DNA from 3 places in the Lysinibacillus sp. FSL K6-4013 genome. Region 1 is predicted to be linked to each of the others. Evidence: a T-box and tRNA genes for the amino acid it is inferred to sense, from the RefSeq annotation. Region 1 holds a T-box; the other regions hold tRNA genes.

Region 1 (3,724 bases):
CAGAATGGACAACTAAAACCAGGCTATAACGTACAAATCGCAACAGAAGGTCAGTATGCGCTTGCCTACAGCATTTTTCCGAACCCAACGGATACACGTACGTTCATTCCATTTCTAAATGAAATCGAGCAGCATTATTTCGAGTTACCGCAATACATTGTCGCAGATGCAGGTTATGGTAGTGAACAAAACTATGAGGAGATCCTTTCGAACAGAAAACGAGAAGCACTGATTCCCTATACCATGTATGAGAAGGAGCAAAAGAAAAAGTACAAACAAAACCAATTTAACACCGATAACTGGCCATATGATAAAGAAACAGACACCTATACATGCCCGAATCAGAAACGTCTCGAATGGAAAAATCAAACTGTACGGAATGATCGGACAGGCTTCCAACATACGTTCAACATCTACGAATGCGAGGACTGTTCAGGATGTCCATTCCGTTCATCATGTACAAAAGCAAAAGAAGGCACCAATCGAAAAATGATGGTGAATGAAAAATGGGAACAACAAAAAGAATATATAAGAACAAAGCTTTCAGAAGAAAAAACGCGTACCATTTATCGTCAACGCAAAATTGACGTGGAGCCAGTTTTTGGATTCTTGAAGGCTAATTTGCGTTTCACTCGATTTTCTGTACGAGGAAAATCGAAGGTAGAAAACGAAATGGGGCTCGCATTACTGGCCGTGAATTTACGAAAATACACGGCCAACAAACAAGAACATATAAAATTAAATAGTAAAAAATGGAGAAAGGAGAATTTGAGCGAACTCAAATTCTCCTTTCTCCTTATTCGAAGCTAGTTCTGTCCCAGCCTCTTTTTATATTGCAGATAAAAAGGAATTAGTCACACGCAACCATTTATAAAATTTATTTGTGAATCTTATGCTTAAGAAAACACCCTTCACAATGTTACTACGCTAGGCAAGTGAAAACGCTTTATTGACCTTTCTCTATTGACAAAGAAAAAGAGATGATTATAATAAGTGTAAATATCTGCATAACGAAGATTTGTTTTTCGCATTTCGGAGTATAAGAGTGAAAGGCATCGAAAAGAACGAGTAACTTTAATGGAACTGACAGAGAGTAGCCGGTTGTTGAGAGGCGCAAGGGATATTAAAGTGAATACATCTTGGAGCTGCGTACCGAAACTTAAGTAGGCTACGACGGGGTTGCATCCGTAATCATTGCAGAAGTATCGCTACGGCTGTACTTGTTGAGGAGGGCTATGTGAATAGCTCTCGAAAAAAGGTGGTAACACGTTTATCTACGTCCTTTAGGAATTTCCTAAAGGCGTTTTTTTTTATGCCTTTTAAGCAGTGGATTTAGATAAAAGTTAGTAAAGCCTTGTCAACAGTCAGTACCTCATGAACTCTTATAGAGCTTGCAATATTAATATTTAATATTACAAGGAGATGTTTCGTATGTTTTTAACACCAAAGGAGCAAATAGCGATTATCAAGAAAGGCGCTAGCAAGATCGTAGATGAGCAGGATTTACTTGGAAAATTAGAGCGATCGTATAAGGAACAGCTGCCTTTAACGATTAAGCTAGGGCTCGATCCGTCCGCACCAGATATTCATTTAGGTCATGCTGTTGTTCTACGAAAAATCAAGCAAATGCAAGATTTAGGCCATCAAGCAGTTATTGTGATCGGTGATTTTACAGGACGAATTGGCGATCCTACAGGTAAAGCAAAGGGGCGAACAGCCTTAAACGACGATACAGTAAAGAAAAACGCCCAAACATATTGTGAGCAAATTTTTAAAGTGTTAGATATAAACAAGACAACGGTTCGTTTTAATAGTGAATGGTTAGCAAAACTGTCCTTTGAAGAAGTCATCAAGCTAGCAGCCACAACATCTGTTGCTCGACTTTTAGAGCGCGAGGATTTTCAGAAACGTTACCAACAGCACATACCAATTGGCATACATGAGTTTTTCTACCCACTTATGCAAGCGTATGATTCGGTAGAGCTTGAGGCAGATATAGAGTTAGGTGGAACGGATCAGACGTTCAATATTCTAATGGGGCGCACCTTACAAAAGCATCGAGGATTAGAAAAACAAATTGCTATTTTTATGCCCCTACTAGAGGGATTAGATGGCATTGAAAAAATGAGTAAGAGCTTAGGTAATTATATTGGTATCAATGAAGCACCTGAGATTATGTTTAAAAAAGTGATGGAAATACCAGATACTTTAATTATCAAATATTTCGAATTAGCAACAGATGAGCATCCACTAAAAGTGCAGGCTATTAAAGAGAGACTACAAAGGGGAGAGAATCCCCGCGATTTGAAATTTCTATTAGCAGAAATTATAACGGCTTTATATCATGGACCTACAGCAATGGAGGAAGCAAGAGCTTATTTTGAAGCAGCATTTCAAAGAAAGGAAATACCCAAAAACATTCCCATACTGCTCTTAGAAATTGATAAGGAAAGAATAATGGATATCATTCCACAACTAGTGGAAATAGGTTTTATTCATAGTAAGAGTGAGTTTTTGCGGTTAATCAAGCAAAATGGAGTCTCCTTGAATGGAGAAAAGATAGCGATGGATGATTTATCGCAAGTATTAATGAATAATGATGTCCTACAATTGGGCAAGAAACGATTTCTTCAACTCAATAAGTAATAACAAACAAAAAAAGAGCAATCTCCGAGGAGACTGCTCTTTTTTTGTCTGAATTTTAGTGTAATTTTGGTGGGTAACCGCTGTGAACAATCGTCATGATGACGAACCATCCGAATACAGCAGCACTTAATAAGTTGAAAACAACGCTTAATAGGTTCTTTTCTTTAATTGCTTGGAATGTACCAACTACAGCTAAAATCGCTACTAGACCAAAAATAACCATTAATAAGTTCATTAAAAATAGACACTCCTTTCGACATCAGAAAATGAATGTCGCAAACAATATTCCTCCTTAATTGTAAACGTTCTACTTGTTTTTGTCGAGGACTAAAATACTGCAAACTATGAACATTTATCGTCAAATTGTGGCAAAGTCTGTATAATAGGAAGTTGAGGTGATAACTATGATGAACGTACGAAGTTATTCTCTTGGTCCCGTCCAAACGAATTGCTATATCGTATCGAATAAAGAAAAAGAATGTATCGTATTTGATCCAGGCGAGGAAGCGGAGCGTCTCATTAAAACAATCCGTAGCAACGGCTTAAAACCTCTTGCTATCTTTTTAACACATGCCCATTTTGATCATATAGGGGCAGTGGATGCAGTGCGTGAGGTATTTGATGTGCCTGTATGGATTCATGAAAAGGAAGTTAGTTGGCTAGCGGATCCAACGAAGAATGGCTCTAGTAAATATGCTGCATTACCAGATTATAGGGTAGCTGCACCAGCACAAGACACAATCATCAAAAAAGAACAGCAATTTGAAATAAGTAATTTTGTTTTTCAAGCCGTTTTTACACCAGGGCATTCACCTGGGAGTATTTCCTATATCTTTGAAAAGGACGGTTTTGCCATCGTTGGAGACACATTATTTGAACAGGGTGTAGGACGTACAGATCTATTAGGTGGATCAACCAAAATCTTATTGGAATCTATCCATAATAAACTGTTGACATTACCTGAGGATACTATTATTTATCCTGGACACGGTAATTATACTACTGTAGGCGCAGAAATGGAGACAAATCCTTTTTTAAATGGATTTTAAAATTTGACTAATAAACTGTTTTAGCACAT
Region 2 (3,724 bases), 880 kb from region 1:
GAGACAGGTACATCTTCGAGAGACACAGCTGCACTATTCAATATTTCATCTCCTGGCATGATTCGGAATTGGAAGTTGAAGTTTGAAGTTGGTGGTTATGATGCCCTTGTTTCTAAGAAAAAGGGGCATCCATCTATGAAAAAAGAGACAAAAAGAACAACGAAATCAACACCAGCTGAAGGATCTGTTGAGGCGTTAGAAGCACGAATTAAACAATTAGAAATGGAGAATGCGTACTTAAAAAAGTTGAATACTTTAGTTCAAATGCAAGAAAAATTACCAATCAAATCAAAGCGCAAGTAATTTATGAACTGAAGGAAATCTATGAAGTAGTGGAATTAATCAAAGTCGCTGATATTCCACGTAGTACGTATTATTACTGGGAAAAGCGTTTGAATCGTCATGATAAATACGCTGATGTGAAAGTCGCAATTCAGTCCATTTATCATGAACATAAGGGACGTTATGGTTATCGTCGGATCACCAAAGAATTAAAAAAATTTGGTATTCATCACGATCCAAAAACGATTAACTGCTTGATGAATGCCATTGGCATAAAGTGTGAAGTCCGCATGAAGAAATATCGTTCGTATAAAGGTAACGTCGGAAAAATTGCCCCAAACATATTACAACGCGATTTTACAGCGGAAAAAATGAACGAGAAATGGGTAACAGACGTGACAGAGTTCCATCTATTTGGTGAGAAACGCTATTTATCACCCGTCCTTGATCTATGTAATGGCGAAATCATTGCATACACGGTAATGAAGCGTCCAGTGTATAAACTAGTCCATAATATGTTAGAACAAGCATTGGAGCGCCTCGAATCAGGTGATCAAGTCATTCTTCATTCAGATCAAGGTTGGCATTATCAAATGAAAAAGTATCAACAAACATTAAAACAACACGGGATTACGCAGAGTATGTCCCGTAAGGGCAATTGTTTGGATAACGCAGTTATTGAAAATTTCTTTGGCTTATTAAAATCTGAACTCCTGTATCTACAAGAATTTGAATCCATGGCACATTTTGAACAGGAACTCCATGACTATATTTACTATTACAATCACAAACGAATAAAGGCAAAATTAAAAGACCTAAGTCCGGTGGAATACCGAATTCAGGTCTTAGAAGTTGCTTAACTAAATATGTCTAACTTTTTCGGGTCAGATCACCCATAGAGTGGCTTCTTTTGTGAATTTTATTTATCTTTACTTGCTAAAATCTTATTTTGTTATAGAACCTCGCCTTGAATGAATTGCTATTTTTTGATTTCTAATCACGGTCTTACTATTTTATACGAACTGTGAATATCAATTGTTGTATGAATATAGTATCTATAATAGAAGACAAGCACACATTTATCTATTAGTTAACGTTACCACGATCATCGTGATTACATATAATATAGCTGTTGTATAGGCAACAATAAGACCCATTCAGTCTACCTCTTTTTTATCTATGTTTATATACATTCTATAATTTTTTACAATAAAAAAAGAATCCCTAATAAATCAAGGATTCTTCGTTGTAATTGATACCGGTGGTCGGGGTCGAACCGACACTCCAAAGGAACACGATTTTGAGTCGTGCGCGTCTGCCAATTCCGCCACACCGGCATAATGGAGATAAAAAAAATCGGATAAACCGATTAACAGTTAAAATATGGAGGCGGCAACCGGATTTGAACCGGTGATAAGGGTGTTGCAGACCCGTGCCTTACCACTTGGCTATGCCGCCGTCATACATGGAGCGGAAGACGAGGTTCGAACTCGCGACCCCCACCTTGGCAAGGTGGTGTTCTACCACTGAACTACTTCCGCAAAAATGGCTGGGGTACTAGGATTCGAACCTAGGCATGACGGAATCAAAATCCGTTGCCTTACCGCTTGGCTATACCCCAACAATGGGGCGACTGATGGGAATCGAACCCACGAATGCCGGAACCACAATCCGGTGCGTTAACCACTTCGCCACAATCGCCATTGTATTATGATGTTTATTAATTTTATATTAGATGGGGCGACTGATGGGAATCGAACCCACGAATGCCGGAACCACAATCCGGTGCGTTAACCACTTCGCCACAATCGCCATAAAATTAATTGGCAGGGGCAGTAGGAATCGAACCCACACCAAAGGTTTTGGAGACCTCTATTCTACCGTTGAACTATGCCCCTAAAATAATAAAACTGGTGGAGGGGGACGGATTCGAACCGCCGAACCCTAAGGAGCGGATTTACAGTCCGCCGCGTTTAGCCACTTCGCTACCCCTCCGGGAAAATCTGGTGCCGGCTATAGGAATCGAACCCACGACCTACTGATTACAAGTCAGTTGCTCTACCTGCTGAGCTAAACCGGCAAAAAAACAAGATGGGTCAGGACGGAATCGAACCGCCGACACTTAGAGCTTCAATCTAATGCTCTACCAACTGAGCTACTGACCCATATTTTAAAATAAATGGCGGTCCCGACCGGGATCGAACCGGCGATCTCCTGCGTGACAGGCAGGCATGTTAACCGCTACACCACGGGACCATTTGGTTGCGGGGGCTGGATTTGAACCAACGACCTTCGGGTTATGAGCCCGACGAGCTACCACTGCTCCACCCCGCGATAATACTATAATGTTGTAAAAATAATGGTGGAGGATGACGGGCTCGAACCGCCGACCCTCTGCTTGTAAGGCAGATGCTCTCCCAGCTGAGCTAATCCTCCATCTGGGTATTTAAATGGTGACCCCTACGGGATTCGAACCCGTGTTACCGCCGTGAAAGGGCGGTGTCTTAACCACTTGACCAAGGGGCCATCGTTTGGAACACATCAAAGTGCTGGCGGAGAGTAAGGGATTTGAACCCTTGAGACAGTGTTAACCGCCTACACGATTTCCAATCGTGCTCCTTCGGCCACTCGGACAACTCTCCAAGAATGGCTCCGAAGGCAGGACTCGAACCTGCGACAACCTGATTAACAGTCAGGTGCTACTACCAACTGAGCTACTTCGGAATAATTTTAGTATATAGCCTAGCGACGTCCTACTCTCACAGGGGGAAGCCCCCAACTACCATCGGCGCTAAAGAGCTTAACTTCCGTGTTCGGTATGGGAACGGGTGTGACCTCTTTGCCATCATCACTAGACTATTTGAAAGACAATACTTATTATAACATAACTTATAAAAATTACAAGTATATTCTAATATTTTATTCTTTCAAAACTGGATAAACGATACATTGAATGTTTCAAACATATTGGTTAAGTCCTCGATCGATTAGTATTCGTCAGCTCCATGTGTCACCACACTTCCACCTCGAACCTATCTACCTCATCGTCTTTGAGGGATCTTACTTACTTGCGTAATGGGAAATCTCATCTTGAGGGGGGCTTCATGCTTAGATGCTTTCAGCACTTATCCCGTCCACACATAGCTACCCAGCGATGCCTTTGGCAAGACAACTGGTACACCAGCGGTGTGTCCATCCCGGTCCTCTCGTACTAAGGACAGCTCCTCTCAAATTTCCTACGCCCACGACGGATAGGGACCGAACTGTCTCACGACGTTCTGAACCCAGCTCGCGTACCGCTTTAATGGGCGAACAGCCCAACCCTTGGGACCGACTACAGCCCCAGGATGCGATGAGCCGACATCGAGGTGCCAAACCTCCCCGTCGATGTGGACTCTTGGGGGAGATAAGCCTGTTATCCCCGGGGTAGCTTTTATCCGTT
Region 3 (3,724 bases), 2.0 Mb from region 1:
GGCTCGTCCGCTCAGGGTTAGTCGGGACCTAAGCCGAGGCCGATAGGCGTAGGCGATGGACAACAGGTTGATATTCCTGTACCACCTCCTCACCGTTTGAGAAATGGGGGGACGCAGTAGGATAGGGTAAGCGCGCCGTTGGTTGTGCGCGTCCAAGCAGTAAGGCGTGTGTGTAGGCAAATCCGCACACTGTAACGTTGAGCTGTGATGGCGAGTCCGTATGGACGAAGTTCCTGATTTCACACTGCCAAGAAAAGCCTCTATCGAGGTGAGAGGTGCCCGTACCGCAAACCGACACAGGTAGTCGAGGAGAGAATCCTAAGGTGTGCGAGAGAACTCTCGTTAAGGAACTCGGCAAAATGACCCCGTAACTTCGGGAGAAGGGGTGCTCTTGAGCGTGCAAGCGCATGAGAGCCGCAGTGAATAGGCCCAGGCGACTGTTTAGCAAAAACACAGGTCTCTGCAAAACCGTAAGGTGACGTATAGGGGCTGACGCCTGCCCGGTGCTGGAAGGTTAAGAGGAGTGGTTAGCGCAAGCGAAGCTGCGAATTGAAGCCCCAGTAAACGGCGGCCGTAACTATAACGGTCCTAAGGTAGCGAAATTCCTTGTCGGGTAAGTTCCGACCCGCACGAAAGGCGTAACGATCTGGGCACTGTCTCAACGAGAGACTCGGTGAAATTATAGTACCTGTGAAGATGCAGGTTACCCGCGACAGGACGGAAAGACCCCGTGGAGCTTTACTGTAGCCTGATATTGAATTTTGGTACAACTTGTACAGGATAGGTAGGAGCCAGAGATCTCGGAGCGCCAGCTTCGAAGGAGGCGTCGGTGGGATACTACCCTGGTTGTATTGAAATTCTAACCCATGCCCCTTAGCGGGGCAGGAGACAGTGTCAGGCGGACAGTTTGACTGGGGCGGTCGCCTCCTAAAAGGTAACGGAGGCGCCCAAAGGTTCCCTCAGAATGGTTGGAAATCATTCGTAGAGTGTAAAGGCACAAGGGAGCTTGACTGCGAGACCTACAAGTCGAGCAGGGTCGAAAGACGGGCTTAGTGATCCGGTGGTTCCGCATGGAAGGGCCATCGCTCAACGGATAAAAGCTACCCCGGGGATAACAGGCTTATCTCCCCCAAGAGTCCACATCGACGGGGAGGTTTGGCACCTCGATGTCGGCTCATCGCATCCTGGGGCTGTAGTCGGTCCCAAGGGTTGGGCTGTTCGCCCATTAAAGCGGTACGCGAGCTGGGTTCAGAACGTCGTGAGACAGTTCGGTCCCTATCCGTCGTGGGCGTAGGAAATTTGAGAGGAGCTGTCCTTAGTACGAGAGGACCGGGATGGACACACCGCTGGTGTACCAGTTGTCTTGCCAAAGGCATCGCTGGGTAGCTATGTGTGGACGGGATAAGTGCTGAAAGCATCTAAGCATGAAGCCCCCCTCAAGATGAGATTTCCCATTACGCAAGTAAGTAAGATCCCTCAAAGACGATGAGGTAGATAGGTTCGAGGTGGAAGTGTGGTGACACATGGAGCTGACGAATACTAATCGATCGAGGACTTAACCAATATGTTTGAAGCATTCAATGTATCGTTTATCTAGTTTTGAAAGAATAAGTCTTTCAGCTGAATAAGTGAAGTGATGATGGCAAAGAGGTCACACCCGTTCCCATACCGAACACGGAAGTTAAGCTCTTTAGCGCCGATGGTAGTTGGGGGCTTCCCCCTGTGAGAGTAGGACGTCGCTTCGCTTATTTTTTGTGGAGGATTAGCTCAGCTGGGAGAGCACCTGCCTTACAAGCAGGGGGTCGGCGGTTCGAGCCCGTCATCCTCCACCATTTTGGTCCCGTGGTGTAGCGGTTAACATGCCTGCCTGTCACGCAGGAGATCGCCGGTTCGATCCCGGTCGGGACCGCCATTATTATTGCCGGTGTAGCTCAGTTGGTAGAGCAACTGACTTGTAATCAGTAGGTCGTGGGTTCGACTCCTATCGCCGGCACCATTCCCTTGGAGGGGTAGCGAAGTGGCTAAACGCGGCGGACTGTAAATCCGCTCCTTAGGGTTCGGCGGTTCGAATCCGTCCCCCTCCACCATTTTAGGGGCATAGTTCAACGGTAGAATAGAGGTCTCCAAAACCTTTGGTGTGGGTTCGATTCCTACTGCCCCTGCCAGGTATTGAGGTACTCGTTCATATACAGCTATTATAAATTTATATAGTGGCGATTGTGGCGAAGTGGTTAACGCATCGGATTGTGGTTCCGACATTCGTGGGTTCGATTCCCATCAGTCGCCCCATTTTAACATTGGGGTATAGCCAAGCGGTAAGGCAACGGATTTTGATTCCGTCATGCCTAGGTTCGAATCCTAGTACCCCAGCCATTTTTTCTTTTTTTATGAGCCATTAGCTCAGTTGGTAGAGCATCTGACTTTTAATCAGAGGGTCGAAGGTTCGAGTCCTTCATGGCTCATCATTTTTTAATTAATATGCGCCCGTAGCTCAATTGGATAGAGCGTCTGACTACGGATCAGAAGGTTATGGGTTCGACTCCTGTCGGGCGCGCCAATAAATTCATGTTTACGGAATGTAGCTCAGCTTGGTAGAGCACTTGGTTTGGGACCAAGGGGTCGTAGGTTCGAATCCTGTCATTCCGACCATCTTTCATGATTAATGGGGCCTTAGCTCAGCTGGGAGAGCGCCTGCCTTGCACGCAGGAGGTCAGCGGTTCGATCCCGCTAGGCTCCACCATTTTAATATTTTTGGAGGTATACCCAAGTCTGGCTGAAGGGATCGGTCTTGAAAACCGACAGGCGGGTAACACCGCGCGGGGGTTCGAATCCCTCTACCTCCTCCATTTTCGGGTCAGTAGCTCAGTTGGTAGAGCATTAGATTGAAGCTCTAAGTGTCGGCGGTTCGATTCCGTCCTGACCCACCATTATTGCGGGTGTAGTTTAATGGTAAAACCTCAGCCTTCCAAGCTGATGTCGTGAGTTCGATTCTCATCACCCGCTCCAAAATGGGCCTATAGCTCAGCTGGTTAGAGCGCACGCCTGATAAGCGTGAGGTCGATGGTTCGAGTCCATTTAGGCCCATCATTATTCCGAAGTAGCTCAGTTGGTAGTAGCACCTGACTGTTAATCAGGTTGTCGCAGGTTCGAGTCCTGCCTTCGGAGCCACGGCCCGTTGGTCAAGTGGTTAAGACACCGCCCTTTCACGGCGGTAACACGGGTTCGAATCCCGTACGGGTCATCAAGCATGTAGCACAGATGTGTGTTACATGCTTTTTTCTATTCTCCTTTAATTCTATTCTCCTTTTTCATGTTGTTGAAAAAAGATCACTAGCAGAAAAAGACCTTTTAGCAAGGTAGAGGTAGATTTCCGTTCTGCCAGCTTCCTTTCCAGGCGGCGTCCGATGAGCCGCTTCACTCACTTACGTTCGCTCCAGGGTACATCTGTGACGCTAAATCCCCCTCGGCGTGACGCTGGCTCCTCTCCAATCAACCATTCTGCAAAGTGTCTTTCCTTTTTTCAAAGTAGCATAGCGATCAAAAAGCCCATTATCTGTATTCTCAGAGAGGATAAGCCCTTATCTTCAATGTGGAGAAGGGAATGAGTTACAACAGCCATCCATAAGTGAATACCTACAATTTATTTGTGTGGATAAATGAGGAAGACTACTTATTGCCGGGGTTAGTCAGACAGAGACTAGCCCCAGCGCGAAAGTAAAGCGTC

What was found. A T-box is a leader RNA that pairs with one kind of tRNA and senses whether it is charged. The one in region 1 lies ahead of tyrS (tyrosine--tRNA ligase), so its partner is inferred to be a tRNA-Tyr.
Region 2: it encodes a tRNA-Tyr, which carries the amino acid that the T-box ahead of tyrS (tyrosine--tRNA ligase) is inferred to sense. The anticodon was not compared.
Region 3: it encodes a tRNA-Tyr, which carries the amino acid that the T-box ahead of tyrS (tyrosine--tRNA ligase) is inferred to sense. The anticodon was not compared.

Annotation. Positions count from the first base shown of each region.
Region 1 is NZ_CP152031.1:3,014,143-3,017,866, reverse strand. Features, by position in the region: gene MHB39_RS14945 (IS1182 family transposase) at 1-810, shown strand, start outside; T-box leader at 1,047-1,287, shown strand; gene tyrS (tyrosine--tRNA ligase) at 1,432-2,646, shown strand; gene MHB39_RS14935 (DUF2759 domain-containing protein) at 2,702-2,881, opposite strand; gene MHB39_RS14930 (MBL fold metallo-hydrolase) at 3,051-3,695, shown strand.
Region 2 is NZ_CP152031.1:3,896,278-3,900,001, forward strand. Features, by position in the region: one part of gene MHB39_RS19310 (IS3 family transposase) at 1-238, shown strand, start outside; one part of gene MHB39_RS19310 (IS3 family transposase) at 238-1,142, shown strand; tRNA gene MHB39_RS19315 (tRNA-Leu) at 1,539-1,619, opposite strand; tRNA gene MHB39_RS19320 (tRNA-Cys) at 1,667-1,740, opposite strand; tRNA gene MHB39_RS19325 (tRNA-Gly) at 1,749-1,823, opposite strand; tRNA gene MHB39_RS19330 (tRNA-Gln) at 1,829-1,903, opposite strand; tRNA gene MHB39_RS19335 (tRNA-His) at 1,908-1,983, opposite strand; tRNA gene MHB39_RS19340 (tRNA-His) at 2,019-2,094, opposite strand; tRNA gene MHB39_RS19345 (tRNA-Trp) at 2,107-2,180, opposite strand; tRNA gene MHB39_RS19350 (tRNA-Tyr) at 2,194-2,277, opposite strand; tRNA gene MHB39_RS19355 (tRNA-Thr) at 2,287-2,362, opposite strand; tRNA gene MHB39_RS19360 (tRNA-Phe) at 2,375-2,447, opposite strand; tRNA gene MHB39_RS19365 (tRNA-Asp) at 2,463-2,538, opposite strand; tRNA gene MHB39_RS19370 (tRNA-Met) at 2,542-2,616, opposite strand; tRNA gene MHB39_RS19375 (tRNA-Val) at 2,643-2,718, opposite strand; tRNA gene MHB39_RS19380 (tRNA-Glu) at 2,734-2,808, opposite strand; tRNA gene MHB39_RS19385 (tRNA-Ser) at 2,833-2,924, opposite strand; tRNA gene MHB39_RS19390 (tRNA-Asn) at 2,930-3,006, opposite strand; rRNA gene rrf (5S ribosomal RNA) at 3,023-3,138, opposite strand; rRNA gene MHB39_RS19400 (23S ribosomal RNA) at 3,250-3,724, opposite strand, start outside.
Region 3 is NZ_CP152031.1:272,773-276,496, forward strand. Features, by position in the region: rRNA gene MHB39_RS01335 (23S ribosomal RNA) at 1-1,563, shown strand, start outside; rRNA gene rrf (5S ribosomal RNA) at 1,630-1,745, shown strand; tRNA gene MHB39_RS01345 (tRNA-Val) at 1,757-1,832, shown strand; tRNA gene MHB39_RS01350 (tRNA-Asp) at 1,837-1,912, shown strand; tRNA gene MHB39_RS01355 (tRNA-Thr) at 1,921-1,996, shown strand; tRNA gene MHB39_RS01360 (tRNA-Tyr) at 2,004-2,087, shown strand; tRNA gene MHB39_RS01365 (tRNA-Trp) at 2,092-2,165, shown strand; tRNA gene MHB39_RS01370 (tRNA-His) at 2,214-2,289, shown strand; tRNA gene MHB39_RS01375 (tRNA-Gln) at 2,299-2,373, shown strand; tRNA gene MHB39_RS01380 (tRNA-Lys) at 2,390-2,462, shown strand; tRNA gene MHB39_RS01385 (tRNA-Arg) at 2,481-2,557, shown strand; tRNA gene MHB39_RS01390 (tRNA-Pro) at 2,573-2,649, shown strand; tRNA gene MHB39_RS01395 (tRNA-Ala) at 2,665-2,740, shown strand; tRNA gene MHB39_RS01400 (tRNA-Ser) at 2,754-2,846, shown strand; tRNA gene MHB39_RS01405 (tRNA-Phe) at 2,852-2,927, shown strand; tRNA gene MHB39_RS01410 (tRNA-Gly) at 2,933-3,006, shown strand; tRNA gene MHB39_RS01415 (tRNA-Ile) at 3,011-3,084, shown strand; tRNA gene MHB39_RS01420 (tRNA-Asn) at 3,092-3,168, shown strand; tRNA gene MHB39_RS01425 (tRNA-Glu) at 3,170-3,241, shown strand.